Regions from separate parts of the Shewanella sp. WXL01 genome, predicted to be linked through region 1. Evidence: predicted binding sites of a transcription regulator. Region 1 holds the regulator's gene; each other region holds the start of a gene.

What was found. The regulator LexA, encoded in region 1, represses DNA repair genes until DNA is damaged. The targets are predictions, from matches to a motif close to TACTGTATNNNNATACAGTA.
Region 2: the regulator LexA is predicted to act here: its motif matches at 4,149-4,168, upstream of G3R49_RS13155 (YebG family protein).
Region 3: the regulator LexA is predicted to act here: its motif matches at 2,351-2,370, upstream of recA (recombinase RecA).

Annotation. Positions count from the first base shown of each region.
Region 1 covers NZ_JAAIKQ010000009.1:32,043-42,332, reverse strand. The annotation lists gene G3R49_RS16490 (VOC family protein) at 1-46, opposite strand, end outside; gene mtr (tryptophan permease) at 510-1,769, opposite strand; gene plsB (glycerol-3-phosphate 1-O-acyltransferase PlsB) at 1,775-4,195, opposite strand; gene lexA (transcriptional repressor LexA) at 4,437-5,054, shown strand; gene G3R49_RS16470 (SulA-like leucine-rich domain-containing protein) at 5,051-5,563, shown strand; gene coxB (cytochrome c oxidase subunit II) at 6,261-7,862, shown strand; gene ctaD (cytochrome c oxidase subunit I) at 7,875-9,473, shown strand; gene G3R49_RS16455 (cytochrome c oxidase assembly protein) at 9,475-10,038, shown strand; gene G3R49_RS16450 (cytochrome c oxidase subunit 3) at 10,035-10,290, shown strand, end outside.
Region 2 covers NZ_JAAIKQ010000005.1:74,908-85,197, forward strand. The annotation lists gene pepN (aminopeptidase N) at 1-298, opposite strand, end outside; gene prc (carboxy terminal-processing peptidase) at 372-2,423, opposite strand; gene proQ (RNA chaperone ProQ) at 2,442-3,077, opposite strand; gene G3R49_RS13150 (GAF domain-containing protein) at 3,364-3,822, opposite strand; gene G3R49_RS13155 (YebG family protein) at 3,856-4,137, opposite strand; gene G3R49_RS13160 (paraquat-inducible protein A) at 4,314-4,943, shown strand; gene G3R49_RS13165 (paraquat-inducible protein A) at 4,933-5,580, shown strand; gene G3R49_RS13170 (PqiB family protein) at 5,567-8,206, shown strand; gene G3R49_RS13175 (spore maturation protein) at 8,335-9,561, opposite strand; gene rsmF (16S rRNA (cytosine(1407)-C(5))-methyltransferase RsmF) at 9,700-10,290, shown strand, end outside.
Region 3 covers NZ_JAAIKQ010000001.1:966,687-976,976, forward strand. The annotation lists gene mutS (DNA mismatch repair protein MutS) at 1-1,979, opposite strand, end outside; gene recA (recombinase RecA) at 2,465-3,517, shown strand; gene G3R49_RS04170 (regulatory protein RecX) at 3,595-3,966, shown strand; gene alaS (alanine--tRNA ligase) at 4,209-6,830, shown strand; gene csrA (carbon storage regulator CsrA) at 7,578-7,775, shown strand; tRNA gene G3R49_RS04185 (tRNA-Ser) at 8,313-8,404, shown strand; tRNA gene G3R49_RS04190 (tRNA-Arg) at 8,428-8,504, shown strand; tRNA gene G3R49_RS04195 (tRNA-Arg) at 8,540-8,616, shown strand; tRNA gene G3R49_RS04200 (tRNA-Arg) at 8,652-8,728, shown strand; tRNA gene G3R49_RS04205 (tRNA-Ser) at 8,739-8,830, shown strand; tRNA gene G3R49_RS04210 (tRNA-Arg) at 8,898-8,974, shown strand; gene G3R49_RS04215 (OadG family protein) at 9,751-10,002, shown strand; gene oadA (sodium-extruding oxaloacetate decarboxylase subunit alpha) at 10,011-10,290, shown strand, end outside.

The DNA.
Region 1 (10,290 bases):
GCTCAACCCAACATGGCTGGCCTTGAATATATGACTCAACTTTCATCAACCTCTCCTTAGGTAGGTAGCCTGAAATCTGGCTATATAACCTGAAATCACCGTGTGAAATAGCGCAATCAAAGTGCTGATACAAACAAGCTAAACATAGACTAATTTACCCATTTTAGCAGCCAACTTTCATCCGTAATTCTTATGTTTTTGTGTCTGCTGACAGTAAAGAATCCACCTTTTGAAAAAGGTGGGTTTCAATTATTTAGTATTCTCAATAGCATCTATAAGTAATGATATTTAAAGCCTTTGAAAACATGGATGTTTTCGTTGAGCCCACAAGGATGTGCTTGCTGCGTGCTTTAAATATCATTACATAGCAGGCTCAACCTAAACATGTCATGTAAACAAAAATACAAGCAAAGCCTATACGATGATAACCTAATGAAGTTGGTAGCTTAGGAAAACAAAAAAGGCCTTCCGTAGAAGACCTTTACTATTCATACAAATCTGTAAATTCGCTATTTGTATACTGGCAAAATATCCGCCATCGCTAACAAGTGGCACGCAGCCGTAATCACACCAAAGGCAATCACTAGCCAGATAATGCCATTACCACCTGGCACCTTAAAGCCGTCGCTATTTGGATACAGTTTACGTACCTTGTATGCCAATAACCCCGGCACAATAACCGCCCAAATAGTTGCTGCCAACGCGGCAAAACCAATCGCAATCAAAAAGCCATTAGGAAACAGTAAGCCTAGAATGGTTGGTGGAATGAAGGTCACAGCCGCGGTTTTAGCACGGCCTGTTGCTGAATCATCAAAACCGAATAAATCCGCTAAGAAGTCAAACAAACCAAGAGTTACACCAAGGAACGAAGACGCCACAGCTAGGTTTGCAAACAAGGTAAGTAAGTTATTCAACCAAGTGCTTTCAATCACATCAGACAGCGCAGCAACTAGCACGCCCATGTTACCGCCTTTAGCGATAATATCAGGGAAAATACTACGGTCGATATTGCCCATAGTGGCGACTAACCAACACACATAAATCAGCAAGGCGATACCGGTACCAATAAATATCGCCTTAGTGATCTTAGCACCATCTTTACCATAATATTTAACTAGGCTTGGCACGTTACCGTGATAACCAAAGCTGGTTAAACCAAACGGTAAAGCGGCCAACATAAAGGGGAGATAACTTGCTTGAGAATCACTTTGAGCAAGCTTGCTAAAGTCTACTTCAATGAGCAGATTACCAATCGCCAGGAAAAAGGTAATCACCATACCACCAAGCATAATGGTGGTAATTCGATCGACAGCTTTAGTACTGATAATCACAATCGCTGCCAATACCAAAGCAAACACCAGACCTGCGACACTTTGCGGCAATTCAACACCGATTGAATTTAGGCTGTGATTGACAATAGAGCCGCCGCCACTAATGTAAGCGTACGACAAGATATACAACACAAACGCGATAGACAGGCCATTGACCACTCGCCAAAATTGCCCAAGAGTCTCTTTGGTCAGCGTGTCAAAGCTCGCACCAGGCTTAAAATGCAAATTAGCTTCAAGCAAATACAAGCCAGACATCAGCATGCAAAACCAAATGCCGACAAGCATGACCAATGACCATCCAAACCACATACCTGCGCCCACAACTGGCAGAGAAAACATACCTGCGCCAACTGTGGTGCCTGCAATAATCATGGCACCACCTAGTAGTGATTTAGCTTGTGGGCTAGCCGTTTGGCCGCCTTCATGTTGAGTTGTCATTGGGTTTAACCATGCTCCGCAGCAACGCTGTCTACAATTGTTTGTTTTACCGATGAGCGCTGCAATTGATTGACATGCTCACGAATTCGAATCACATCTTCATTAGCTTGCTCTGCACTCAAATAGCCAAGATCTTTAAGCTTAACACTTAGGGTGTTGTACAGTTTCTTGTCATAGAATTCAGGTGCCGTTACCCCATGTAACTTACCTAAACGTTGCGCAAGTTGATAGCTGTCGCTTTCGAGTTCGCTACGCTCAAGATCAGGTTTAATAGCAAGCAAGTTGAAAATGATGGCGTAACGTTGCATGGTTTCGCTGACAGTTTCAGCAAGCAAGTTTAACTGTGTGACGTGTGCCTCATTGACTTTAAACAGCTCTGTGCCATCTATTAATTGTTCTGCCGTCATTAGCGCTAAAATGTTATCGATGTAAGCATCAAGATCATCAATATTCATAAACAGTTCAGCTTTCAATAGCGGGTATAAGTCCGCCACAATCGCTTTTATTTGTTCACGCTTACAGTTTTCGATGTACACTAGGCAACTGGCGATAAGTGAAGGCACAATCAACAGGTGAATGATGTTGTTACGGTAGTAACTCATGGTGATACTTGTTTGCTCATCAAGTGAGATAATCTCACCCATGGTGTCTTTTTCAGAGACAAACTTATTCAGCGCTAATCCTTGGTCGATAACCGAAGCGCCATCACCGTCCACCACCGAGGTGTAGCCTGTGTATGGCACCTTGTTGAGTAGATTGAGATAAAGATTTAACTGCTTCTCTAGCTGGCTGCGCTCTAGTGCATTTTGCTCAGTAGCCAGTAACGCTAGACTACCTAAAGTGACGGCAGAAACCGCCGCGGCGCCGTTAATATTGGTCATCACGCGATTGGCTAAATCATTGACAGCTGGCGTTAACCAGCTTGGCTTTTGTTCTTTATCTTTTGCCATTTCTTCACGCCAATCAGGTGATTGCTGAGTTAAGAAATTTTGCAGGTTAATCGGCTCACCAAAATTAACGTAGCCATGGCCAAAGTTACCCAGTTTGCGAATAATGCCGAATACTTGCCAAACAGACTCTTTCTTTTTCTTCTTGCCGCTTAGCTCTTTATGATAAGTCGCCACTTCCATCACATGGTCGTAACCCAGATAAACTGGCACTAGCGTGACAGGTCTTTCAATGCCGCGCAGCACGCTGTTCACAGTCATAGCTAACATACCGGTTTTAGGCGCTAGCAAGCGCCCGGTGCGTGAGCGACCACCTTCGGTGAAGTACTCTACTGAGTAGCCCTTGGTAAACAGCTGATCTAAATACTCACGAAATACCGCGGTGTATAACTTGTTACCATTAAAGCTGCGGCGAATGAAGAAGGCGCCGCCGCGGCGGAACATAGGGCCAGCTGGCCAGAAGTTAAGGTTAATACCTGCTGCAATGTGCGGCGGCACCATACCTTGGTAATAAAGAATGTAAGACAGCAGTAGGTAGTCCATGTGGCTGCGATGACAAGGCACATATACAATCTCGTGGCCATCATGGTGCAACTGACGAATTTGCTCCGCGCCGCGAATTTTAATACCGCTGTATAGCTTATTCCACAGCCAGGTTAAAAAGCGCTCAGCGATACGAATTAAACTGTCTGAATAACCTGCCGCTATCTCATCAATATATTTAACCGCAGTTTCCTTTGCCTTCTCCTCTGTGACTTTCTTGTTGGCAGCTTCTTCCTTAATCGCTTTTTGTACTGCTTCAGACTTCAGTAATGAGTCAAACAATGAGTTACGATTTGGCAGTTGCGGCCCGGTCATCACCTTGCGTTGACGACCAAAGTGTACACGGGCAACACGGGTAAGCTTTTGCGCGATGGCTTTATCACTGCCATGCTCGTCTGCCATAAATCTAAGTGATACAGCATTTGAGAACTGCACGAAGTTATGACGACCTAAAAACATAATCATCAGCCACTTGCGCAACCAGGTTGGGTTCTGACGCTCTAGCACAGCCGCTTTCATGGTGTCATCTTCTTTGCCCGGGGTACGCCCCCAATACAAGCTCACTGGCACCAGCTGAATATCTAATTCAGGACGCTGGCGATGCACAGTTAACAGATTGGTAAAATAGCTCAGAAACTTGTCGCCACTTTCGCGGCGACCAAAAATCGGCTTACGTCCTTCAAGGCAAACAACCCTAGGCACCGTCAAACCGTCGATTTCTAGCGGCTCATACGGGCTTGGCATACCAAAGCCTGAGGTGATTTCACTTAATGCAGCGGTGTCGCTAATCGACTCCGTCTTCATCACGTAAACAATGGGCTTATCTTTATCGAGATTTAAGTCATCAAAAGGGTCTTCAGGAACAACAATCGTGTGTACCATCCACTTTTGAACCCAGCGCAACGCGCGTAATACTAGCGAATCTGGTTTTGACATAGTTGTGATTATGAATTCTACGGACAAATAATGCCGCATAGGATAACAGAATATCGTCGGCTAACACTATGAGTTATCAATCGTTAATCAAACCACCAGCACACAGTAGTTTTCAGAGCACACTGACTCAGAGTTCGCTAACTCACTAATAGCCTTTCGAAAAAATAATATTGGTTAATACTTGCACGAACCCAAACACTGTATATAATGACAGTCACTGTATAAAAAAACAGGATTCAACATGAGACCATTAACGCCGCGCCAAGCAGAAATTTTAGAGCTAATTAAAACCAATATTGCAGAAACTGGCATGCCACCTACTCGTGCAGAGATTGCCAAGCGTCTTGGGTTTAAAAGTGCCAACGCTGCTGAGGAGCACTTAAAAGCGTTAGCTCGTAAAGGCTGTATTGAAATCATGCCTGGCACGTCTCGCGGTATTCGCCTCCCTCAAGACGAAGAAGCACAAAACGATGGTCTGCCGTTAATTGGTCAAGTTGCTGCGGGTGAACCGATTTTGGCGCAGGAACATGTTGAACAGCATTACCAAGTTGACCCAGATATGTTTAAACCTTCTGCTGACTTTTTACTACGCGTGCGCGGCGACAGTATGAAAGACATTGGTATTTTAGAAGGTGACTTACTTGCGGTGCATAAAATGCAACAAGCAAGAAATGGTCAAGTGGTTGTCGCTCGCGTTGAAGATGATGTCACAGTAAAACGTTTTGAAAAGAAAGGTAATACAGTACTGCTACATGCTGAAAATGAAGACTACTCACCAATTAAGGTCGACTTAACCTGTGAGAGCTTAACCATTGAAGGCTTGGCAGTTGGTGTGATTAGAAATGGAGATTGGTCATGAATAACTTAATGGGAAATGCACCTCGCCACCCTGGTATGTGGACTGATGGCTCAACAGGCTGCACCGATCTTCAAGCACAACCTAGCATTAATACTGTGCGCTCAAAAACTCAAGGCGAGCAAGAGCTAAAAGCATTGGCACCTCAACTCGCTACGCTGAGTTTTCAAGGTCGCTGGATTGTACTGATCAATCCTCCACATATTAGCTACAAACAACTTCTTGCTAACGCAGGCGTCCGTACTGACCGGGTATTGTTGGTGCATGCAAAAGATGAAATTGAAACCCTGTGGGCCACTGAGAAAGCCCTTACCAGTGGTACATCTAGCGCAGTCGTTAGCTGGACCAGCAATCTAGATGACCGTGACAGTCGCCGCCTACAACTAGTAGCAAAAAGTGCTCGCGCTCTAGGTCTAGTTATCCAAGAGCAACAAGCAAGCGAACTTGCTAATCAAGCTGTTAACCCTGCAAGTATCACTGGCAAAATGAATAATTTCGCAGCAATTCATTAATTTTTTATTGCGAGTAGGGCCTGTTGCTCTTTGCTGATTAGAATTTGTTCGAATTAAAAGCACTTTAATCGAGGCGTGAGCGATGACGTCTAGTCACCTACACAAATTCGCTCACAACAAAGAGTAAAGTGCTTTTAAACGAACCTTTCAGGCAGCGCTTGTTGTCATTTCTACTGTGTTAACGACTTATCATGTGGAACAACCACACATCAAAGTCGTTGCCTTGTATAAATTTCCAACAAGCAGCTGCAAAAATAATCTTGAAAGATTAACAGGCCCTACAACTCAAGCCCTGCCATAGTTGCAGGGCTTTTTGTTACTTTTTTAAGCCATTTTTCAAGCTATTACCGATAAAAGTGATCTTGATCAATATTTAAACTGCAAGTAATGTTAAATCAAGGTGGCTGATTTTTACGCGCCATCTAAATATAAAAAACGTGAATCCACATAGATTGGAACACGTCAAATCAGAGTTGATAAATTCAGTCGTAGGTATCTCGAGCGGTAAACACCCGTAGTCGTGCAGCAGTAATGCTAACCAAGCCATAGTGCTTATTAGCATCGAAGTATTCTCACCGCCACCGATACTTTGAAGTCATCAAGCTTTTTTGGGAACCGAAGAGTTTGCATAGAGCAGAGACTTACTGTGTGACTCTTCTTTGTAGTTGCTATTCGCAATTGGCAGAGGAGAAGTCTTGTGAAGCAATGGTTGTATTGTGCGCTATTGGGGTTACTAGCTGTAGTAGCACCGCGCCTTGTGGCAAGCGAAATGCCCCTAAACATGACCCAAGGTGTCACTAATATTAGTGGTCAAGTGTATGACCTACACATGATCATTTTGTATATTTGCTGCGCCATTGGTTTTTTGGTGTTTGGAGTAATGATTTACTCCATGATATTCCACCGCAAATCAAAAGGCGTTGAACCCGCTAAATTTCACCATAGCACCAAAGTTGAGGTGATATGGACGGTTATCCCTTTCCTTATCCTTATCGGTATGGCTATTCCTGCGACCAAGACTTTGATCGCCATGGAAGACCCATCGAATGCTGACTTAACGATTAAGGTAACGGGTTCACAATGGAAGTGGCATTACAGCTACTTTAACGAAGACGTCGAGTTTTTCAGCGTGCTATCGACCCCAAGAGATCAAATCGAGGGCGACGCCACTAAAACCGATACCTACTTACTGGAAGTAGACAAGCCTCTCGTCATCCCCACCAATCGTAAAGTGCGCTTTTTAATGACTTCAGATGATGTGATTCACTCCTGGTGGGTACCCGCATTTGCAGTAAAAAAAGACGCTAATCCAGGGTTTATTAATGAAGCCTGGACCAAGGTTGATAAGCCTGGCACGTATCGCGGTCAATGCGCCGAGCTATGTGGTAAAGACCACGGCTTTATGCCGGTGGTGGTTGAAGTTTTACCAGAAGCTGAATTTGACGCTTGGTTAGCTGACCAAAAGCAAGCTGCTAAACAGGCCGAAGCAGATGCCGCCGCATCGCTCAATAAAACCTTGTCGATGGAAGAGCTGATGGCTCAAGGCGAGCAGGTTTACCTTGCTAGCTGCGCGGCTTGTCACCAACCTAACGGTGCTGGTCTCCCTGGAGTGTTCCCATCACTTATTGGCAGTCCGCTGATTAAGGGCGATGTGTCAGATCACATTGATATCGTAGTTAACGGTAAACCCGGCACGGCTATGCAGGCATTCAATAAGCAGCTAAGTGCAACTCAAATTGCCGCTGTCGTCACTTATGAGCGTAATGCTTGGGGCAATAACAGTGGTGAATCAGTGCAGGCGATCGATGTTAGCAACCTTACTACAGGAGCTGCCACCAGCTCGAGCGCTGAAACTGAAGCAACCCAAGCGGTACCTGACGCAACCTCGGCTGTCGAAACCATAGAGCAAGCAGCTGAAGCTGTGGTTAGTGAAGTCCAAGAGGCTGCCAGCGAAGTTGCTCAGGCAGTTGAAGCCGACCTTTCCGAACTCACCCATGAACAGCTAATGAGTGAAGGTGAACAAGTTTACATGGCAAGCTGTGTTGCCTGTCACCAAGCCAATGGCGCAGGTCTTCCTGGTGCTTTCCCATCTCTGATTGGCAGCCCTATCATCAAAGGTGATGTAAGCGGTCATATTGAAGTAGTCAAAAACGGTGCTCCTGGCACGGCAATGCAAGCGTTTGGCGCATTACTGACGCCAAGACAAATCGCTGCGGTAGTGACTTATGAGCGCAACGCTTGGGGTAATAACTCAGGCGATACCGTGCAAGCGAAAGACGTTGACAGTCATGGTCAGTAGGAGAGTGGAACAATGAGCACAATGACACACGAACAAACTGCCGACCATGTACACCATGATGATCATCATGGCGCCCCAAAAGGGCTCATGCGTTGGGTTTTAACCACCAACCACAAAGACATAGGCTCACTCTATCTGTGGTTTAGTTTTTTAATGTTTTTAACTGGCGGCGCAATGGCGATGGTTATTCGCGCCGAACTATTCCAGCCAGGTTTACAACTAGTCGACCCCAACTTCTTCAACCAGATGACAACGGTTCACGGTCTCATCATGGTATTTGGCGCAGTGATGCCAGCCTTTACTGGGTTAGCAAACTGGCTGATCCCTATGATGATTGGCGCGCCAGACATGGCGTTGCCGCGAATGAACAACTGGAGTTTTTGGATCCTACCATTCGCGTTTTCTCTGTTGATAGGCTCGCTATTTATGGAGGGCGGCGGACCTAACTTTGGTTGGACCTTCTACGCCCCGCTGTCGACAACCTATAGTCCAGATACCACGGCGCTATTTGTGTTCTCTGTGCATATTATGGGTATCAGTTCGATCATGGGTGCAATTAACGTAATTGTCACCATCGTCAATATGCGTGCTCCAGGCATGACCTGGATGAAGCTGCCACTGTTTGTGTGGACTTGGTTAATCACGGCATTCTTGCTTATTGCCGTTATGCCTGTCCTCGCCGGTGTTGTCACCATGGTATTGACCGATAAATACTTCGCCACCAGCTTCTTCGATGCCGCCGGCGGCGGTGACCCTGTAATGTTCCAGCATATTTTCTGGTTCTTTGGTCACCCAGAGGTATACATCATGATTCTGCCATCCTTTGGCATTATCTCAGCCATTGTCCCAGCGTTTTGTCGCAAACCGCTGTTTGGTTACGCATCAATGGTCTACGCCACCGCCAGTATCGCAATCTTGTCATTCCTAGTGTGGGCGCATCACATGTTCACTACAGGTATGCCAGTATTTGCAGAGCTATTTTTCATGTATTGCACCATGTTGATTGCAGTGCCGACTGGCGTGAAGGTATTTAACTGGGTAGCCACCATGTGGCGCGGCGCGATGACCTTTGAAACACCTATGTTATTTGCACTGGCATTCATCATCCTGTTTACCATTGGCGGTTTTTCAGGACTGATGCTGGCAATTACACCAGCGGACTTCCAATACCATGACACCTACTTTGTAGTGGCTCACTTCCACTATGTACTGGTATCTGGCGCGGTCTTCTCCATTATGGCAGCCGCTTATTACTGGCTACCTAAATGGACTGGCCACATGTACAGCGAGACCTTAGGCCGCTGGCATTTCTGGTGCTCAGTAATCTCAGTCAACGTGCTGTTCTTCCCGATGCACTTCTTGGGTCTTGCAGGTATGCCAAGACGTATCCCTGATTACGCTATTCAGTTTGCAGACGTTAACCAAATCGTATCAATTGGCGGCTTCGCCTTTGGTCTGTCGCAGTTAATTTTCTTAGCTGTAGTAATTAAGTGCGTACGCGGCGGAGAAAAAGCACCAGCCAAACCTTGGGAAGGTGCCGAAGGACTTGAATGGGAAATCCCAAGCCCAGCACCGTATCACTCGTTCACGACTCCACCAGAGGTGAAATGATATGACAGCAAGCCCAAAGTCAAATCGTAAACTACTCACGCTACTGGTGCTTGGCTCAGTGGGTATGTTCGGCTTTGGATTTGCACTGGTGCCACTTTATGACGTGCTTTGTGATGCGCTAGGCATCAATGGTAAACCTCAAGGCACGGCAAGTACTTATGAAGCTGTGGTTGTCGATGAGAGCCGCACTGTCACTGTCGAGTTTATCGCACATGTACAGTCAGGCATGGCGTGGGACTTTACTCCGCAAGTTAATCGGATTGAGGTACATCCGGGCAAACTTACTCACGCCAAATTCATCGCCCACAATAAGTCTGCTAAAGACACCGTCGGTCAAGCAATTCCATCTGTGTCACCCGGTCAAGGCGCGGCTTACTTTAATAAAACCGAGTGTTTTTGCTTTAACCAGCAACCACTAGCCGCGCAAGCAAGCGCCGAGTTACCTCTGATTTTTTATGTGGACCCAGATCTTCCTGAGTCCATCACCACATTGACTCTCTCTTATACCCTCTATGACATCACAGGAAAGGTGGTGAGTGCGATAGAGCAAGGAGCAGCAAAATGACAACAAAACATGAAACCTATTATGTACCCGCCCAGAGTATTTGGCCGATTGTCGGCGCCATAGGGCTATTTTTAATCGCGTTTGGTGCAGGCAGTTATATTCAACAGTTATCAACTGAGCAAAGCTCAGGCGGCTATATCCTGATCGCCGGTATTGGCGTGATTATATTTATGCTATTTGGCTGGTTTAAAAATGTTATCGACGAGTCGATGGCTGGCCTATATTCAGCGCAAATGGATAGATCATTTCGTC
Region 2 (10,290 bases), on a different contig from region 1:
TAGCAGCTGGGTCTAACTTGGTGATCACTGTCAGCGTAAAATCATCTAAATCCGCTTCAATAATCAAATTAGTATCAGTTTGTTGGTAAGATGCAGGCTTACCGTCAATCAGCACAGCTTCTAACGTCAGCTTGTCACCGTCTAGCACAAGTTGGGTTGCGCTCTTTAAACGAACAACTTTACTCACAGCGGTGACTTTTGTAGCTTCGCCATCAAGAATAAAGTCTAAATCGATATCTGTAATGGTAAATTCTGGAGATTGATAATCTTTTAAGTGCTTTGCTTGTACTTGCGTCATAACGCATCCTTTTTTATTGTTCGCATTAAAAAAACGCGCTGAATGCGCGTTTTTTTGTATTAAGTTTTGCTAATTACTTGCTAGCGTTTTTGGCCAACCTTTTAGCATCTACCATATCTAACGTGATTAAGGCGGTTTCATCCAAGAACGGGTCCGGTTGATCTTCCGCTTTCACATCTTCTACATCATCAAGCGATTCAACAGGTTTTAAGTTGTTGCGAACGCGGCGCTCGTTTTCACGTTTCAGCGCGCGAGCATCATCATCTTCACGAGACGCGATACGCTCTGACTCAACCAAAGAAATTGTTTTGTCTTCTTGATGCTTTTTAAACTCTTCAATGTCTTCAAGAATATAACCAAATTCAACATCGCCAACGATACGAGAGCTGTGTTTTTGAGTTAGGCTATCAATCAAACTGGTTTGAATATTACCAAGCACACCGTATTGCGCTGCTGGCACCTTATCCCAAGGTAGTGCATTTTTCTCTTCAGACTCGCCGTATTCGCCAGGCTCTAACGCACTCGGGAAGGCTATATCAGGAGTAACGCCTTTTAATTGCGTGCTACCGCCATTGATACGGTAAAACTTAGCAATGGTGTACTGGACATGGCCGACAGGCTTTTCGTACATATCGTAAATTCGGCCCAGGCTCTTATGCTGCTGCACCGTACCTTTACCAAAGGTCGACTCACCCACAATTAACGCGCGGTCGTAATCTTGCAGCGCGGCTGCGAAAATTTCAGACGCTGACGCACTGTAACGGTCAACCATCACAGTTAATGGACCTGAATAAGCGCTCTTACCGTCATTATCACGATTTTGCGTTACGCGGCCATTAGCATCACGGATCTGCACCACAGGGCCTGCATCAATAAACAAACCGGTTAGCAATGTAGCTTCAGTAAGCGCACCACCACCGTTACCACGTAGGTCGATGATAATGCCTTCAACATTCTCTTGCTCAAGCTTGGCTAACTCTTTGCGTACATCTTCAGACAGGTTCATGTAGAAACCTGGAATTTGCACCACACCCACTTTACGGTCAGCGTATGGGCCAGTTTCTGGCGTGACAACTTTTGACGTTGCAGCTCTGTCTTCAAGGCGGATTTTGTCGCGAACTATGGTCACCTCAAAGGTCTTGGCGTTAGCGCCGCCTTTTTTCGGTAAAATCTCTAAAATGACTTCGCTGCCTTTAGGACCTTTAATCAGGTCAACTACGTCATCTAAACGCCAGCCAATCACGTCGACAATATCTTTGCCTTTTTGACCAACACCGACAATCTTATCTTCAACAGATAACTTTTCACTGCTAGCCGCTGGGCCGCCGGCAACCAAACTTTTAATCACAGTGTAATCATCTGTCATTTGCAGCACAGCGCCGATACCTTCAAGGCTCAAGTTCATTTCCATTTGGAAACGCTCTGCATTACGCGGTGACAGGTAGCTAGTGTGTGGCTCAACTGTGCGAGCGAATGCATTCATTACGCTTTGAAATACATCTTCGCTGTGAGTTTGGCTCAAACGTTTAATCGCATTGTTATAACGTTTGCCGAGCACTTCTTGGATTTCTTTCCACTCTTTACCGGCAAGCTTAAGGTTTAGTGCGTCATACTTTACGCGTTGACGCCAAAGCTCATCTAACTCGGCTTCATTTTTAGGCCAGCTTGCGTCTTTACGGTCGTACTCGTACTTATCACCCGCTTTGGCGAAGTCAAACTCGTTTTCAAGTAACGACAGCGCATAGGCAAAACGTTCATAACGGCGTTTTTGAACCACTGCATACATTTTATACGCAGGGCCCATATCGCCTAGCTTCACCATGTCATCAAATTGGTTCTGATACTGGTTAAAACTATCAACGTCGGCTTGAGTAAGGATGTTTTTGCGGAAATCTAACTGCTCAAGAAAGCGCGTATAGATTTGCTGGGAAAATGCATCATCCAATTGGAAGCGATGATAATGGGCACGAGTAAAACGATTAGTGACACGTTTACTCGCGACCTTGTGTTGCGGCTCTTGCGCTAACTCAGGTAACTCGCTGATTTGAATAGTTGGTGAAATTGCCCACGCCGAGAATCCGACAAATAAACTGGCAATTGACGCAGCCAAGGTTAGTTTTCGCATCAACAAGTTACTCCTTATTTATACCAAGATGTGTTCAACTTTTACTTTTACAGATAATCCTGAATCTAATTGAACTTGAACATCATCTTTTTTGATGTCAGTGATCACACCAGCTACTGGTGCAGCACCTAATTTTACGTTTACGCGTTGATCTTGTTTTAGATCAGACATGTTGGCCTGAGTTAAGTTCAAATCAACTGACGGTGTTTTAGCCGGACGATCTTTTTTGCTCGGTACACGCTTATTTACTGCACGCTTACTATCTTTGCGTGGTGCGCGTTTAGCGGCATCTTTCTTAGGCGCTTGAGCTTGACGCTTAGCTTTGGCCTTTTCTTGGCTTTCCTTTAATGTAGTTTGAGCGTGTTCAATATGCTCTTGCTCAAGCTCACCACATTCGTTGCCATCAAGATCAACACGTTGAACACCCGCTTTGATCCCTTTTAAATAACGCCAGCTGCTGGTATAGCGTCTTAGCGCTACACGTAACTGAGTTTTACTTACTTTAGAATCATCAGCTAACCGTTCAGCTAAATCTTGAAATAAACCAATTTTTAGAGGTTTAGTTTCACCTTCTTTAATAAAACATAAAGGAAAGGTTTCGTATAAATACGCTAAAATAGCGTTAGTGTCGGTCAACTTTTCTGTTGATTCCATCATTACTTCCACGTTAATAAAAGGGACTCTTAAGGTAGTGGTTACCACGAGTCGTTCATCTTTTGTTAAGCGCTTAATGGTCGCGACAGCATGTTTACCATCGCATTGTTTACCTAGCTCTTAACCTACAAATTAGCACTATAATATATTTTGCAAAAGGAAATGAAACAATCCTTAACAAAATACTCGCCGCCAGTTGCGCACAAACACAAGGCTGCAAGTAGCGGCTTATTATAAAGCTCATGACGACGATTGCGACCTAGAATTACGTAATATTGGTCGCAAACTAACCAAATAAGACTTTTTCGAAGCTAGAAACGAGCATTTCTAAGCCTTGTTGATCTTGCTCATCAAAACGATCAAAGCTTGGGCTGTCGATATCAAGTACCCCAATCAGCTGACCGTCATTGCAAAACGGCACCACAATTTCTGAGTTACTGGCTGCATCACACGCAATGTGTCCGGCAAATTGATGCACATCTGCAACACGTTGGGTTTGCTTTTGCTGCGCGGCAGTACCACACACACCTTTACCTAAGGCAATACGTGTGCAGGCAAGTTTGCCTTGAAATGGGCCAAGCACCAGTTGTTCATTTTTAAGCAGGTAAAAACCAACCCAATTAATGTCTTCTAAGTTGTCATTTAACAGCGCAGAGAAATTGGCCATGGCACAAACTAAGTCATCTTCACCTTCAAATAATGCAGTTACTTGACGGTTTAGTACATCATAAAACTCTTGCTTCATCGTGTTGCCTTTATCTAGACGTAAAATCAGTAATTATTCAGACTCTTGCTTAGCTTTTGCTTTTTTCGCAGGAGCGGGTTTAGGTTTTACCACACCTTTTAACAAATTGCCGAGTTCATCTTTATTTTGTGCAAGATAAAATGCCAGTTGCTCACAAGCTGTTTCATCTAAACTTAACTCTGATTTTTCTAGAAACGGAATCAGGTTATCCGCAATATCGAGCATTTTGTCATAGGCATCGGCTTCTTTTTTGGTTGTGAAGGTCATCTTCTCTTCCCCTTCTCTGACTACGACGAATTTGGTGATAACAGCCATGATTCCTCCGCTACTGTTTTTATATACAGTAAACAAGGTTCTCATACATTGAAGTTATGATGCAAGTATTCTGATTAATCTGATATTATTTAATTTTTATGCAATGTGATCTTGAGCAATTTATTTGTTTGCTCAATCTTTGATGGTTCACACGATATAGGGATTTCACGGTCAATATGGCTCATACGGATCAGCATCAGTGTCATGTACTTTGCCGCTCGTGCGATTTGGTGGTACAAAAGCGCGCACTACCCTCGCCAGTTAGAGCACTGTGCCCGCGTTGTGGTACGGCGCTTTACGATACACCTTACTGCTCAATTAACGGTATGCTGGCTTTGTGTATTGCTGCGTTAATTATGTTTTTCCCCGCCAACTTGCTACCAGTGCTCGAAATCCACTTCCTTGGCAGCATACGTAACACCACAGCATTTCAAGCTGCAATCGCTGTGGGCGACCAAGGTTATTGGGTTGTTGGAGTCGCGGTCGCGATATCAGCGGTAATCGCGCCCTTGTTACTACTTAGCTCAATACTCGCGCAAGTATGTATTGCAAAATTTGCCCTGCATTTAGAACTTGGTAAGAAAACTCTGCGGATGCTACTTAAACAGCAAGGGCTGTTATCACAGTTAACCATGCTTGAAATATACGTGTTGAGTTTTTTAGTTTCGGCTTTCCAGCTGTCTGATTTTGCCGACGTGCACATGGGCATGGGCACGTTTTGTTTTACCATGTTGTTTTTATTGCTGTTGTTTTTACAACGAGAGTACAACCTTGAACATATGTGGGGCTTGTTAGATGACAACTAGCTCTTCCCTAGACAATCAAACACAGATTCAAGGTATGAATAAGGGCTTATGCCTTTGTAAAGTCTGCCGCAAGATAAACCTAACAAGTAACGGCTCTTGTACCCGCTGTCATGCCCCGTTAGCAACTCGAAATTATGCGAGTATCGGCCAAAGCTGGGCTTTACTAATCACAGCGGTTATCTTGTTGGTGCTTGCCAACATTTATCCAATTACATTGATTACTAATCGCGGCGTCGTTACTAATGACACCATTTTCAGTGGCACCGTACACCTGGTAAAAACTGGCATGATCCCGATTGCCATCATTGTATTTACCGCCAGTGTGTTGGTGCCATGGCTAAAAATCATTGGACTTGCGATTTATTTAACAGCGATTAGCTTTAACTTACCAGTTTCTAAGAAGAAATTAATGGTAGGCTTTCATATAATTGAATGGATTGGCCGCTGGTCGATGTTAGATTTGTTTGTTATTTCTATTACCGTAGCTTTGGTTAATATGGGGCAGCTTCTCGATGCAAAACCCGCCCCAGCAGCTACCGCATTTGCACTAGTTATATTGCTGACACAATTAGCAGCGAAAGTACTTGATACTCGCTTACTATGGGATCGTTTGGAACCTCAAAATGACGCAAAGTGAATCACCTAAGATCGTTAAAAAGAAATTATTCTCTCCAGTATGGCTGTTACCTATTGTTGCGCTTGTACTGGCTGCCTGGCTTGGATACAAAAGTGTAAAAGAAGCCGGCGTTGAAATTCAGATTCACTTCCCAAATGCCGCTGGTATCGAAATTGGTAAAACCCTAGTCAAATACCAAGGTCTCACCGTAGGTAAAGTGACTGACATTAGTCTCGATGATGACTTGGTCGGGGTAAATGTGCGTGTATTAATGGACTACCGTTCAGAGCCATTTTTAAACGAAAGCAGTCAATTTTGGCTGGTTAAACCAAAGGCAAGTATCACTGGCGTTGAAGGACTAGATACCTTGTTCTCGGGCAATTATATCGCGGTGCAGCCAGGTGAAGGTAAAGCCACTACAGACTTTGTTGCCAAGCAATCTGCACCAGCTATTCTTCCTGGTTCTCGGGGAATGGTGATTTCGTTAAAGGCGGATAAGCTTGGCTCACTTGACGTTGGCTCACCACTTTTCTTCAGACAAATTCCTGTCGGTAATGTCGTTAGCTTTCATCTTCAAGACGATAAAACCATCATCATTAATAGCTTTATTGAAGATCAATACGCTCACCTAGTTAAACAAGACTCACGCTTTTGGAATGTTTCAGGGTTAAAAGTCGACGCGTCTTTGTCAGGCATTAGCGTTAACACCGAAAGTATTGCATCTATTCTTGCCGGCGGCATTAGCTTTAGCTCAGGCGACGGTGAACAAGCCACTTATGGCGATCAATACCAATTATACGACTCACAAGAACTCGCCATTGGCGGTATTGAATTAAAATTCAAAATCGACACTGGCGATGATGTAAGTAAAGGTACGCAAATTGTTTACCGCGGACTAACGGTCGGTGAAGTCACGCAAGTGACCCTTGACGGTGACAAGGTTGCTGTGGATGCCAAACTTGAGCAAGAGTACCAAGGGCTGCTAACCGCAGACAGTCAGTTCTGGCTAGCTGGCGCGCACATCTCCCTTGATGAAGTCAAACATCTTTCACGTCTTGTTACAGGCCATGTCATCAATATTTTACCTGGTAACAGCAAAGAATCGTTACCGGCTTACTTTGAACTACAAGCTGAGCAACCTGACTTATTACTAGCAGACAAACTACCACTCACATTAAGTGCTGACATTCACACAGGTGTCAGTGTAGGCGCGCAAATTCGCTATAAACAGTTGCCTATCGGTGAAGTACTAGATATAGCATTGAGTGACGATTTCAATAAAGTTAGCTATCAAATTGAGATTTACCCTGAATATAAAAAGCTACTTACCCAGGGAAGTTACTTCGTTCATGAAGCGGCTTTAGACATAAAGGCATCGCTTGATGAGGTAAGTGTCAAAACCCGCGATATTAATACGTTTATGAAGGGTGCAATTAGTTTAATACCGAGCTTTAAAGGTGAGAGTGTACAAGCGAATGCGCAAATGAAGCTGTACGAGTCAGGTGATGTCGCACAAGATGAATTTAGACTGGCAAAAATGCACAAGCTCAGTTTAAGCGCCAACAACGGTGCTGACTTGTCAGTGGATTCTCCTATCTACTACAAGAAAATGGTGATCGGCCATATCAACCGTATTGACTGGATAGCCGAGCAAGATAGCTTCGAGTTTGAGTTGGCTATTGAGCCCAAATATAAAAAGTTGATAAATGAACGTACCGTTTTTTGGCGTAACAACGCCCTTAGCGTAAATGCGTCACTTGCGGGCGTAGAAGTCGACGTAGCGCCTTTGGCCGGCGCAATTAAAGGTAGCATTTCTCTCGGCATGATAGATGAAGGCATAGAGGTTCAACCAAGCGCTAAGGGGTTGCTTTATGAAGATAAACAGCTTGCCATGCGTCAAGCACAACTGGTCACCCTTACTGTGCCGGCTAGTGTCAAACTCAATGACAACGCAGCTATTCGTTATCAAGGGCACCAAATTGGCTTTGTGAAACAAGTCAAGCTACAAAGTGACTTAGCATTCATTCAGGCAAACGCTTATTTATATGGTGAATACGCTGATCACTTCAGTAAGTCCGACAGTGAATACTATATTGTTGATGCCAGTATTTCGCTTGCTGGCATAGAAGCTCCTGATACCTTAATTACCGGCCCTTATCTTGGAGTACTACCAGGTAGCGCCGATACCAAAGCCCGTAGTTTTAAGGTTAACCTTGAATCCAAGTTTGATTCCCATCGCCCATCTGGCTCGGTTGATTTCGTCCTAAAAGATGAACAACTCGGCTCAATTAAGCAAGGCACACCTGTGTTTTACCGCGGCATTGCCATTGGTCAAATCGACGGTTACCAACTAAGTAGCAGTGGAAGTCATGTGGAAATTTTTGGTCACATTGAAAAAGAATACACTTTCTTGATAAACCAAAGTAGTAAGTTCTGGGATGCATCTGGGATCAAGCTAGAAGTAGGCTTATTCTCTGGCGCGCAAATCGAAACAGGGTCATTAGAAACCTTGCTAGCGGGTGGCATTTCAGTAGTGACTGAAGAGGTCACAACCGATAGTAACCAGCTCACTTCAGGCTCGCACTTTATCCTGCACCATAAAATGAACAAAGAATGGCAAGATTGGTCTCCTGAGCAGCAGCGTTAACTCTTATCTTTTAATAACGAAAGCCAGCAGTCACGCTGGCTTTTTTACTTTCAAACATATGCGCTTTATCCGCCTAACTTTACTAGGATTAACTTGGCTTACATAAAACCATCAAACACAAATTTACCCTAGCCATAAAACCAATAGCAAACAGATATCGCAGCGACAATCCCAGCAAAATCTGCGGCAAGTCCACAGCCCAAAGCATGTCGACCATGTTTGATCCCAACTGAGCCAAAATACACAGCTAATACATAGAAGGTGGTTTCAGTGCTACCCTGCAATACTGCGCTTAGTCTACCTGCGAAAGAGTCAACGCCATGATGCTGCATGGTTTCCAGCATCATAGCCCGCGCACCCGAGCCGCTAAATGGCTTCATCAAGGCTGTTGGCATCGCATCAATAAACCGAGTGTCGGCGCCAAATGCACTGACTATTGCGGCTACCAGACTGAGTAAATAGTCTAGTGCTCCTGAACTCCTAAGCAGGCCAATCGCGAGCAACATGGCAAGTAGGTATGGAATAAGCTTAATTGATTGCTCAAACCCTTGTTTAGCACCACTGATAAACTCGTCATACACGGCAACACGCCTAACGCCAGCTACCAGAACAAAACTCAAGATAAGTAATAGCAAAATACCATTACCTAATGCTGTAGAAACCGCACCAATCGCTTCACTTGTTAAACCAACGAGGCTCCAAACTAACGCGCAAAGCAGGGAAACTATCACCATGCCATAGCCAAGTACCACGGTGTTAAGTAAAGATATCCTCTGCACTAAGGCGACAATGATTAAGCCCACCAGCGTTGAGCATGTTGTTGCTAATAAAATCGGTAAAAAAATATCTGCTGGCGCCGTCGCTCCCTGCTGTGCTCGGTATAGAAAAACGGTGACCGGCACTAAGGTGACTGAGGATGTGTTGAGCACCAAAAACAATATTTGGGCGTTGGTGGCAACGGACTTGTTTGGGTTAAGCGATTGCAAATCGTTCATTGCTTTCAAGCCCAGTGGTGTAGCTGCGTTATCTAGCCCTAAAATATTCGCAGTGAGGTTCATCGTCACACTGCCATATGCTCTGTGCCCTCTTGGCACCTCTGGCATTAATTTGGCGAGCAAGGGCTCAAAGGCTTTGGCAAATACACCAACAACGCCAGCTTTCTCACCAACTTGCATTAGCCCCATCCACAGTGCAAGTACGCCTATTAAGCCAAGCGAGATTTCCGCAGCCAGCTTAGCACTGGCGAAAATGCCAGCGACACTTTCATGCAGAACCTGAGTATTGCCCGAAAAAAGCTGAGCGGTTATCGCTAGTGCAGCGACGATAAAAAACGTAAACCAAACTCGATTTAACACACAAGCTCCAATTATTTATCAGCATTGATGCGATAGTTGATTTTCAAGTCAATTCAACCAAACTAGATCACGCTTTCGCATACAAGTGAAGCCAGTTAAGGTATGATCGCTGCAAACTTAGCAAGACCGCAAAACTCAATGGCAAATATCAACCCTAACTTTATCAAACATATCGAGCAAGAGCTGCCTGAACACCTCAATATTGATGATTTAATTGAATATTGTCAGCGCCCACTGCGTAAATCAATCCGAGTGAATACCTTAAAAATTTCGGTAGACGAGTTTAAGCAGTTAATGCATCCCCATAGTTGGCAATTTGAGCCTATTCCTTGGTGCGACTCTGGCTTTTGGATAACCGTTAAAGATGACGCAAACCTGGGTAATCTTGTCGAGCACTTACAAGGCCTATTTTATATTCAAGAAGCCAGCTCTATGTTGCCGCCAACCGCATTATTCTCAGCATGTGATAACGATGATTTTAGTAATCACTATGTGCTCGATGTTGCTTCAGCGCCAGGCTCCAAGTCAACTCAGCTTGCCGCTCTGATGAACAATCAAGGGCTACTGGTTGCCAATGAGTACTCGTCTAGCCGAGTAAAAGTGCTGCACGCTAATGTTCAGCGTATGGGCGTAAGTAACTGCGCCCTCACCCACTTTGACGGTCGTGTGTTTGGCGAATACATGTATGAGCAATTTGACGCTATCTTACTCGATGCGCCTTGTGGCGGT
Region 3 (10,290 bases), on a different contig from region 1:
CGAGTAAAGATGCGGTCTACCTCACCAATCTGAGCCTGCTCAGCAGGCACAAAGCAACCTATGTGAGCCATCAAGGTGATTAGAGCAACCTGACGCATATAGGTCGACTTACCGCCCATATTTGGGCCAGTTACAACCAGCATTTTGCGCTGTGAATTTAACTCGACAGGGTTAGCAATAAAGGCACTTTGACTCACTTGCTCGACAACAGGATGACGGCCAGCATCGATTTTGATGCCAATGCCTGACTGCATCACAGGGCAATGATAGTTAAGGGTTTCGGCGCGCTCAGCAAAGTTAGTCAGTACATCTAATTGCGCGGCAGCGGTGGCAAAGTCCTGAAGCTCTGCAAGCTTAGGCAGTAGCAGGTCGAATAGTTGTTCCCAAAGCTGTTTTTCTAGCGCTAGCGCTTTACCCTGGCTTGAAAGAACCTTCTCTTCATACTCCTTTAGCTCAGGGGTGATGTAGCGCTCAGTACCTTTAAGTGTTTGACGGCGCTGGTAGCTAAGTGGCACCTTGTCAGACTGTAAGCGGCTCACTTCTATGTAATAACCGTGGACGCGGTTATAGCCAACCTTCAACGTATTGATCCCCGTTTGCTCTTTCTCGCGTGCTTCTAATGCGACAAGGTAGTCACTGGCGCCTTCACTTAAGCTGCGCCATTCATCAAGCTCAGCGTTGTAACCGGGTTTAATCACGCCGCCGTCACGAATAAGCACTGGAGGATTATCAATAATGGCGCTATCTAACAGCGCGTGTTGCTCTGGAAATTCACCCATTAGCTTGGCAAGAGCGCGCAGCTGCGGCTGCTGACAACTAGCTAGTGTCTGTTGGATCTCTGGTAACAATGCCAGTGCTTGTTTTAAGCGGGCAAAATCCCGTGGTCTAGCACTTCTCAGGGCAAGTCTTGCCATGATACGCTCAACATCACCTAAGGCTTTGAGTTGGTCGTGCAGTTCATCGTAGAGATTGCTGTCGATCAATTCATTGATTGCATTGTGGCGCGCCGTGATCTTTTGATGCTCTCTAAGCGGCTGGTGGATCCAGCGCTGCAGCATACGACTGCCCATTGGCGTTGCAGTGTTGTCCAACACAGAAGCGAGGGTGTTTTCATGCCCGCCTGATAAGTTGACTGTCAGCTCAAGATTCTTGCGGGTTGCTGCATCTAGTACAATTGACTCGCTTGGGTTGAAACGTACAATTGAGTTGATATGAGGCAGGGCGGTTTTCTGCGTGTCTTTAACATATTGCATCAAGCAGCCAGCAGCTTGCAGACCCGAGCGAGCATCTGTAATGCCAAAACCGCGTAAGTCTTTGGTGCCAAATTGGTTGAGCAGTAGGTTGATACAGGTGTCGTAATCAAACTCCCATTCAGGGCGACGACGGTTACCTTTATATTGACTCAGTAGCAGGGTGTTATGAAACTCTTCGTTATATAACAGCTCCGCAGGATTGGTACGTTGCAGCTCTGCTTCTAATGCTTCGTCGGTTTCAAGCTCGGCAATAACAAAACGGCCTGATGACACATCAAGTGTGGCATAGCCATAACCCACTTTCGCCTGATAGACCGCAGCCAGTAAGTTGTCTTGTTTCTCTTGTAGTAGAGCCTCATCGGTGAGCGTACCTGGCGTTACGATGCGCACAACCTGACGCTCAACTGGGCCTTTGGTTGTAGCAGGGTCACCAACTTGCTCACAAATCGCAACTGATTGACCTAGTTGCACAAGTTTAGCGAGATAGTTCTCAACTGAGTGATACGGGATGCCTGCCATAGGAATTGGGTCACCGCCACTTTTGCCACGTGCGGTGAGCGAGATACCAAGCATCTCTGAAGCGTCTTTGGCATCGTCGTAGAACAACTCATAAAAGTCACCCATGCGATAAAACAATAACATGTCAGCGTGGGCGGCTTTTAATGTTAGGTACTGGCGCATCATAGGGGTGTGTTTATCTAAATTTGAGGTATCTACTTGTGTCATGCTTGGTTGGAACTCTTTATTCGATGGGAAATCGCAAAGGGGCTATCTTAGCAATTTAATGGCAAGAGTAGAATCAGCTAGGAGTAACTAACCTGAGCACAGGATAATAAATCGGTTTTCAACGGTAATTTTTGGCTGTCTCTTAGTAAAGTGAAGATGTTGAAGCTACTTGCAATAGGCTAGCTATTGACGCGTAGCTTCGCCTTGAACTAAATAAAACTATCTCGCTAGAAACTTAATGCTGAGTATAACTCTGTACGAAGGACTTATTGGCATTTTCTAATCCCGAGTTCAGGTTAACTACATAGGTAATTAATTGAATCGATGTAAGAAATAGTTAACTGTTAAAAAAAAGTCGATCCAGCTATTGATACTGTATGATTGTACAGTATACTTATCATCATATTGAGCAGCACCTAGTTAGCTGTAATCACAAGTTAATACGAATATTTTGCATAATATTGAATACCTTAGAGGGTTTTACAATGAAGGTTGATCCGAATAAAGAGAAAGCACTGAACGCTGTATTAGGTCAGATTGAAAAGCAATTTGGTAAAGGTTCAATTATGAAGCTTGGCCAAGACCGCACCATGGACGTTGAGACTATCTCTACCGGTTCATTATCATTAGACGCAGCGCTAGGCGCGGGCGGTTTACCTATGGGGCGTATCGTTGAGATTTATGGTCCTGAGTCTTCTGGTAAAACGACATTAACCCTTGAAGTGATCGCTGCAGCGCAAAAAGAAGGTAAAACCTGTGCCTTTATCGATGCTGAGCACGCGCTTGACCCAATTTATGCTAAAAAGCTAGGTGTTGATATTGATAACCTACTTTGTTCTCAGCCAGATACTGGTGAGCAAGCATTAGAAATTTGTGATGCGCTAACTCGCTCGGGTGCTGTTGATGTAATTATTGTCGATTCAGTTGCGGCGCTAACACCAAAAGCTGAAATTGAAGGTGAAATTGGTGATTCGCACATGGGTCTTGCTGCTCGTATGATGAGTCAGGCAATGCGTAAACTTGCAGGTAACTTAAAGCAGTCAAATACCCTGCTTATCTTCATTAACCAAATCCGTATGAAGATTGGCGTTATGTTCGGTAACCCTGAAACAACAACCGGTGGTAACGCACTTAAGTTCTACGCTTCTGTTCGCTTAGATATTCGCCGTACAGGTGCAATTAAAGATGGTGATGAAGTTGTAGGTAACGAAACACGCGTCAAAGTGGTGAAAAACAAAATTGCTGCACCATTTAAGCAAGCTGAATTCCAAATTCTATATGGCGAAGGCATTAACCGCACTGGTGAGCTAGTTGACCTAGGTGTCAAGCACAAGCTACTTGATAAAGCTGGCGCTTGGTACAGCTATAAAGGCGACAAGATTGGTCAAGGCCGTGCTAATGCCGGTCGTTTCTTAGGCGAAAACCCAGCAGTTGCTGCTGAAATTGAAGCGGCGCTTCGCGGCATGTTGCTAGCGAACAAAGCAGATGCAGTTGAAGGTGAAGAAAATATCGACTTAGAGACTGGTGAAGTATTCTGAGCCAATCAGCAAAGTCATACGCGGTAGCGCTGTTAGCGCGCCGCGATTACTCCCGCCAGCAGCTTTACTCTAAGCTGCTGCAAAAAGACTTCGAACAACTCGAAATTGAGCAAACATTAGATTACTGCGAAGCTCAAGGTTTCCAATGTGATGATCGTTACGCAGCCTTGTTACTTAAAAGTCACATTGCCAAAGGTCATGGTGTAATGCGCATCTCCCAGGCGATGGCGCAAAAAGGCCTGGCTAAAAACGTGATAAGGCAAGCCATTGACGCCAGCGATTGTGATTGGTTTGAACTTGCCAAGCAAAAAGCGGTTAAAAAGTACGGCACACCTAAGACAAGCGATCATAAAGAAAAAGCAAGACGGGTTAGGCATCTAGTTGGCCAAGGGTTTAGCTTTGATCAAGTTGCATACGCCCTTGATTATGACCCATATCTTGAAGACTAAATAGCAAACTTTTTAACGCCTTCACTTAATATTTCTTCGCATATCCTAATTAGCAATTGTTAATTAAATCTAGTCCTTGAAATTACCCATTTGCATCGCAATTACTGCTGTATTTAATCGCTTTTATCATCTCGCTTATTGACGCACAATAGGTATATAATGCCGACATTTCTATGTGTAGGCTGGGCTTGCGCTGAGCTTATATTTATTGAGTTTTCAAAACTGATATCCAGGATCATTTCATGTTTCAAACCACTGCCGAATTAAGAAGTGCATTTTTAAAGTACTTTGAGTCAAACGGACACCAAGTTGTAGACAGTAGTTCACTTGTCCCGCATAACGACCCAACCCTGCTATTTACCAATGCGGGTATGAATCAGTTTAAAGAAACCTTCCTGGGTATGGAAAAGCGCAGCTATAACCGCGCAACAACGTCACAACGCTGTGTTCGTGCCGGTGGTAAGCACAACGATTTAGATAACGTGGGTTATACCGCGCGTCACCACACTTTCTTTGAAATGCTAGGTAACTTTAGTTTTGGTGATTACTTTAAAGAAGATGCGATTGAGTTTGCGTGGAACTTCTTAACCCAAACGTTAAAGCTACCAACAGAAAAGCTATGTGTAACCGTTTATGAAACAGACGATGAAGCATTTGAAATCTGGAATAAGAAAATTGGTGTAGCGGCTGAAAATATTATCCGCATTGGTGATAACAAAGGTGCAGCTTATGCGTCAGATAACTTCTGGCAAATGGGTGATACTGGCCCTTGTGGTCCATGTACTGAAATTTTCTACGATCACGGTGAGCACATTTGGGGCGGTCGCCCTGGTACACCAGAAGAAGATGGCGATCGCTTTATCGAAATCTGGAACATCGTTTTTATGCAATATAACCGTCAAGCGGACGGTGAAATGCTGCCACTACCAAAACCTTCAGTGGATACAGGAATGGGTATTGAGCGTATCGCTGCAATTATGCAAGGCGTGCACTCAAACTACGAAATCGATATTTTCCAAAAGCTAATTGCCAAAACTGCCGAAATCATTGGTGTTAAAGATTTAGAAAACAAGTCACTACGTGTGATTGCTGACCACATTCGCTCATGTGCTTTCTTAATTGCAGATGGTGTCATGCCATCTAACGAAGGGCGTGGTTATGTACTGCGCCGTATTATTCGCCGCGCTGTACGTCATGGTAACAAGCTTGGCGCGACAGACTCATTCTTCTACAAACTTGTGCCAACATTGATTGAAGTGATGGGTGATGCAGCCAAAGAGCTAGTGTCGATGCAAGCGATTGTAGAAAAGTCACTCAAAGCCGAAGAAGAGCAGTTTGCTCGTACCCTTGAACGTGGTCTGCAAATTCTTGATGGTGCACTGAATGAACTTAAATCTGACACCTTAGACGGTGAGACAGTATTTAAGCTTTACGACACCTATGGCTTCCCGGTTGATTTAACTGCAGATGTATGTCGCGAGCGCGATATCAATGTTGATGAAGCTGGCTTTGAAGCTGCGATGGCTGAGCAGCGTAGCCGCGCTCAAGCTGCAGGTAACTTTGGCGCTGATTACAACGCAGGCCTAGTTATTGAAAATGATACTGAGTTCTGTGGTTATACCGATCTTGTGGGTCAAGGCGCGGTGACTGGTATTTATGTTGACGGCAACGCAGTTGAAGTATTGAGTGCAGGTCAATCAGGTATTGTCGTGCTTGATAATACGCCATTCTATGCTGAGTCAGGTGGTCAGGTAGGTGACAAAGGTCTACTAACTGCTGATAGTATTGAGTTTAAAGTTAGCGACACCCAAAAGTTTGGTAGCGCGACAGGTCATCAAGGTGAAGTGAGCCAAGGTGAGATTAAACTGGGCCAGCAGCTTAATGCACAGGTAGATAAAAAATTACGTCATCGCACAGAGCTAAACCACTCGGTTACTCATTTATTGCATGCAGCCCTTCGCCAGGTGTTAGGTAGTCATGTGACTCAGAAAGGCTCTCTTGTTGAGCCAGAGCGTTTACGTTTTGACTTCTCTCACTTTGAAGGCGTGAAAGCTGAAGAGCTAAAGACGATTGAAGATTTGGTTAACACTCAAATTCGTCGAAACCATGAGCTAACTACTGCTGAAATGGACATCGAAGAAGCCAAAGAGAAGGGCGCAATGGCGCTATTTGGTGAGAAGTACGATGATAAAGTGCGTGTAGTATCTATGGGTGATTTCTCGATTGAGCTTTGTGGTGGTACCCATGTTGGCCGCACTGGTGATATTGGTTTGTTTAAAATTACCTCTGAAGGTGGTATCGCTGCTGGTATTCGCCGTATTGAAGCGGTAACTGGCGCAGCTGCAATGGAGCATGTTGCTGAGCAAAAAGCCCAGCTAGATCAAGCTGCGGCACTATTAAAGTCAGATTCAGCTTCAGTGGTTGCTAAGCTGCAAGCTCAACTTGATAAAGTGAAGTCTTTAGAGAAAGAACTATCACAACTTAAAGATAAGCTAGCCGCTGCGGCAAGTGCTGATTTAGCTGGTGATGCCATGGAAGTTAATGGCATTAAGGTCTTAGTTAAGAAGCTAGAAGGCGCTGACCCTAAATCGCTTCGCGGCTTGCAAGACGAGTTAAAGCAAAAGCTTAAATCCGCGATTATCGTGTTAGGTATTCCTGGCGACAATAAGGTGAACTTAATTGCCGGTGTAAGTAATGACTTAACTAAGCAAATTAAGGCTGGTGAGTTAGTCTCTATGGTCGCTCAGCAAGTAGGTGGTAAAGGTGGCGGACGCCCTGATATGGCGCAAGCTGGTGGTAGCCAACCAGAAAACCTTGATGCTGCACTTGCATCTGTTATTCCTTGGATAACCGATAAGTTGTAATTCATTACCATTGAACATTGGTATATAAACAAAAAGGCTTTCATTTGAAGGCCTTTTTTGATTTTTAACCTTAGACCATTGAACTAGAAAACGTGATTATCATCAAATAGAATGTGCCTGAAAACGCTTGTGCTCTGCCGATGTGTCTAAACGAATAATCAACTCAAATGGCAATGATGTTCAAAGTTCGAAGTACGCTACTTTCTGTCTGTTTTTTTTAAAGGTTTTTATGAAAATAGTCTTTTTATCATGGCCTTAACTGTCAACGCAGGTAAGAGTTAAAGCTGCATCTCATTAGGCAATGGCTAATAAAAGTATACGTTGCTTGCATTCACTTATAAATTGTCAGGGTAATTATTCGCTTGATGTGTACGGAACAGCTTGAATTATTTGTATATTACTTGTGACTCTAACCGAGTTTTGGCATAGTGGATAAAGCTAGAGATCACTTTTTCGACTAAGCTTTAGTCAAAGTGATGCATTTACATAAGGTCGTAAATGCTTGTGTCGATAAAATGTACGTTTTACATGTTCAAATTGAAAATTATGTTAAAAGTATGTTTGTCATACTTTGGTTTTTTTGGTGGTTTATGCGGTTAAAAAGCGCTAGGGCATCTTAATTAACAAAAAATCTTATTTATACGGCGTATTTAGTAATAGATACTATGATTTTGTCGTTAGCTGACCTTATAATGAGCGCATATTACGGACAAAGTGTTATGCAGATTGAACTAAAGGAGCAATCGAATGCTGATTTTGACTCGCCGCGTAGGCGAAACATTAATGATTGGTGACGAAGTCACTGTAACTGTTCTTGGTGTTAAAGGTAACCAGGTTCGCATTGGCGTCAATGCACCAAAAGAGGTTTCTGTTCACCGTGAAGAGATTTATCAGCGCATTCAATCTGAGAAATCAGGTTCATCTTCAGAAGGTGGCAACTTCTAATCGAAGTTGGAAGCGTAACATTAAGTCAGCTCATTGCTGGCTTTTTTGTTTTTGGGATAAGGCGAAAGCACAAATTGATTGGTTAGTCCTTGCCTAAACCTAGCTTTTCGATAGTCAGAACTGATTAGCAGTCGCTACTAATATCAGGCTTCAGGTTCAGTGATGGACAAGTCAGCGAGAGGTTCATCAACTTCTTCTTAGCAGTTGCGCTAAAACCCTCCAGCAATACCTCATTATAACATTCCCACATTTTGCGCTTTACATGATCACTTGCTTAATAAAGTTCGATTAGCACAGTTCAAAAGCCGTAAGGAGTCACCACTATACTGGTAGATAGGCGCTAAAGAGCTTATTTGGTGTTTTGATTTTGTACCGTTTTTATCGGGCGAGTATAATTTTTGTAATTTAAAACACTGTTTTCATCATGATTTGACGTCAAACTCCGCAATGTGATTAAAAACACCCCAAATGACTGAGTGTTTCCTAAAAAGGGTTTGACTTATTTCCGGCAGACAGTAATATGTGCGCCAAGAAAACGGAGAGGTGGCCGAGTGGCCGAAGGCGCTCCCCTGCTAAGGGAGTATGGGCTTTATCTCCCATCGAGGGTTCGAATCCCTCCTTCTCCGCCATTTCTTACTTGATAAAAAACGATGCGCGTGTAGCTCAGCTGGATAGAGTACCTGGCTACGAACCAGGCGGTCAGAGGTTCGAATCCTCTCACGCGTACCATTTTTATTAAGGACTATTGCAAGAAGATATAAGATGCGCGTGTAGCTCAGCTGGATAGAGTACCTGGCTACGAACCAGGCGGTCAGAGGTTCGAATCCTCTCACGCGTACCATTTTTATTAAGGACTATTGCAAGAAGATATAAGATGCGCGTGTAGCTCAGCTGGATAGAGTACCTGGCTACGAACCAGGCGGTCAGAGGTTCGAATCCTCTCACGCGTACCATTATTTGTGTGGAGAGGTGGCCGAGTGGCCGAAGGCGCTCCCCTGCTAAGGGAGTATGGGCTTTATCTCCCATCGAGGGTTCGAATCCCTCCTTCTCCGCCATTCTTTACTGCATAAGCTGAGGCAAGTTAAATTACTTCGTCTATGCTGTAAGGAACAAAACTGATTTGCGCGTGTAGCTCAGCTGGATAGAGTACCTGGCTACGAACCAGGCGGTCAGAGGTTCGAATCCTCTCACGCGTACCATATCAACAAAAATGCCCTGCTTTATAGCGGGGCATTTTTGTTTTCTACCCAAGATCATCAATTTCATAAGGTGGTTATCGTTCAATTAGGCTACTACTTCAGCTGGTTAGGCTAGACCCTCTTTATAGTTTGCTCGCACATAACCCACTTTTTAAGCGGTAGTAACATGCTGCTTTAATCTGTATTTCCCGTATCGCGTTACTTAACTAGTTCGTTCCTGAATCTTCCATAAACAATACTTTGCATCCACCGTGCAAGCATTACTACTTATCTAACTAACATTTCTCGAGCAAACTTAATCATTTGTCAGCCAGACTTAGATTTATATCTAGAAATTTAACCAGTATTGTGTTTTGTTTAATCACTAACACAAAGCTTGTTAATCATGTCATTAATTGGTGAATAATTCTGTTGCTGACCGAATTGTCTGTGAATTGAGCAGTTTTTCACAAACTATAAAAATAATCCTTGGTGAGTTTGTGTTATTGAATATTCATTAGAAATTTGTGGTTTTTATTGTGGTATGTTCAATTGTTTGATTGAGTAATTATTATTTTTGGTAAGACCATTTTACACGGGCGTACCTTTCTTGGTATAGATTGAATACGTTTTGTCATTGGTTCCGAGCTGATTTAACCTCTTTTGCCATCAAAACATTGGCTTTGGGCTCGAATAAAGTTGCCAACTGAGATGTATAAATAGACTCATAAAACATTTACGCATTGCTTGCAGTAGTAAAGCATTGAATTGCGGATTAACAGGGGAAGTCGCAAATTATGGGAGAGTTAAGCCAACAGTTATCTGAAGCTCTTAGCATCATGATAATGGGGATGGGATTGGTATTTATCTTCTTAAGTACTTTAATCATAGGGATTAGCATTGTTGCCAGATTGTTTCCCGCAACGCAACAGCCAACGCAAGCCGCTGCCAACACTCAAGCTGCACCTGCAGGCTCGTTAGATCCAGCACTCGTTGCCGCTATTACCACAGCTGTTCATCAATATCGTAAACAACATCGTCAGTCTTAGGAGACGTTATGACCAAGCCTTTAGCACTAACCGAGGTAGCGCTGCGCGACGCCCATCAATCAATTCTGGCGACCCGTCTACGTATTGACGATATGTTACCTATTGCTCCACTTCTAGACAAAGTTGGCTACTGGTCAATGGAATCTTGGGGGGGCGCGACGTTCGACTCTTGTATTCGTTATCTTGGTGAAGATCCGTGGGATCGTATCCGTGAGCTTAAAAAAGCCATGCCTAATACACCGCAGCAAATGTTGCTTCGTGGGCAGAATCTACTAGGCTACCGCCATT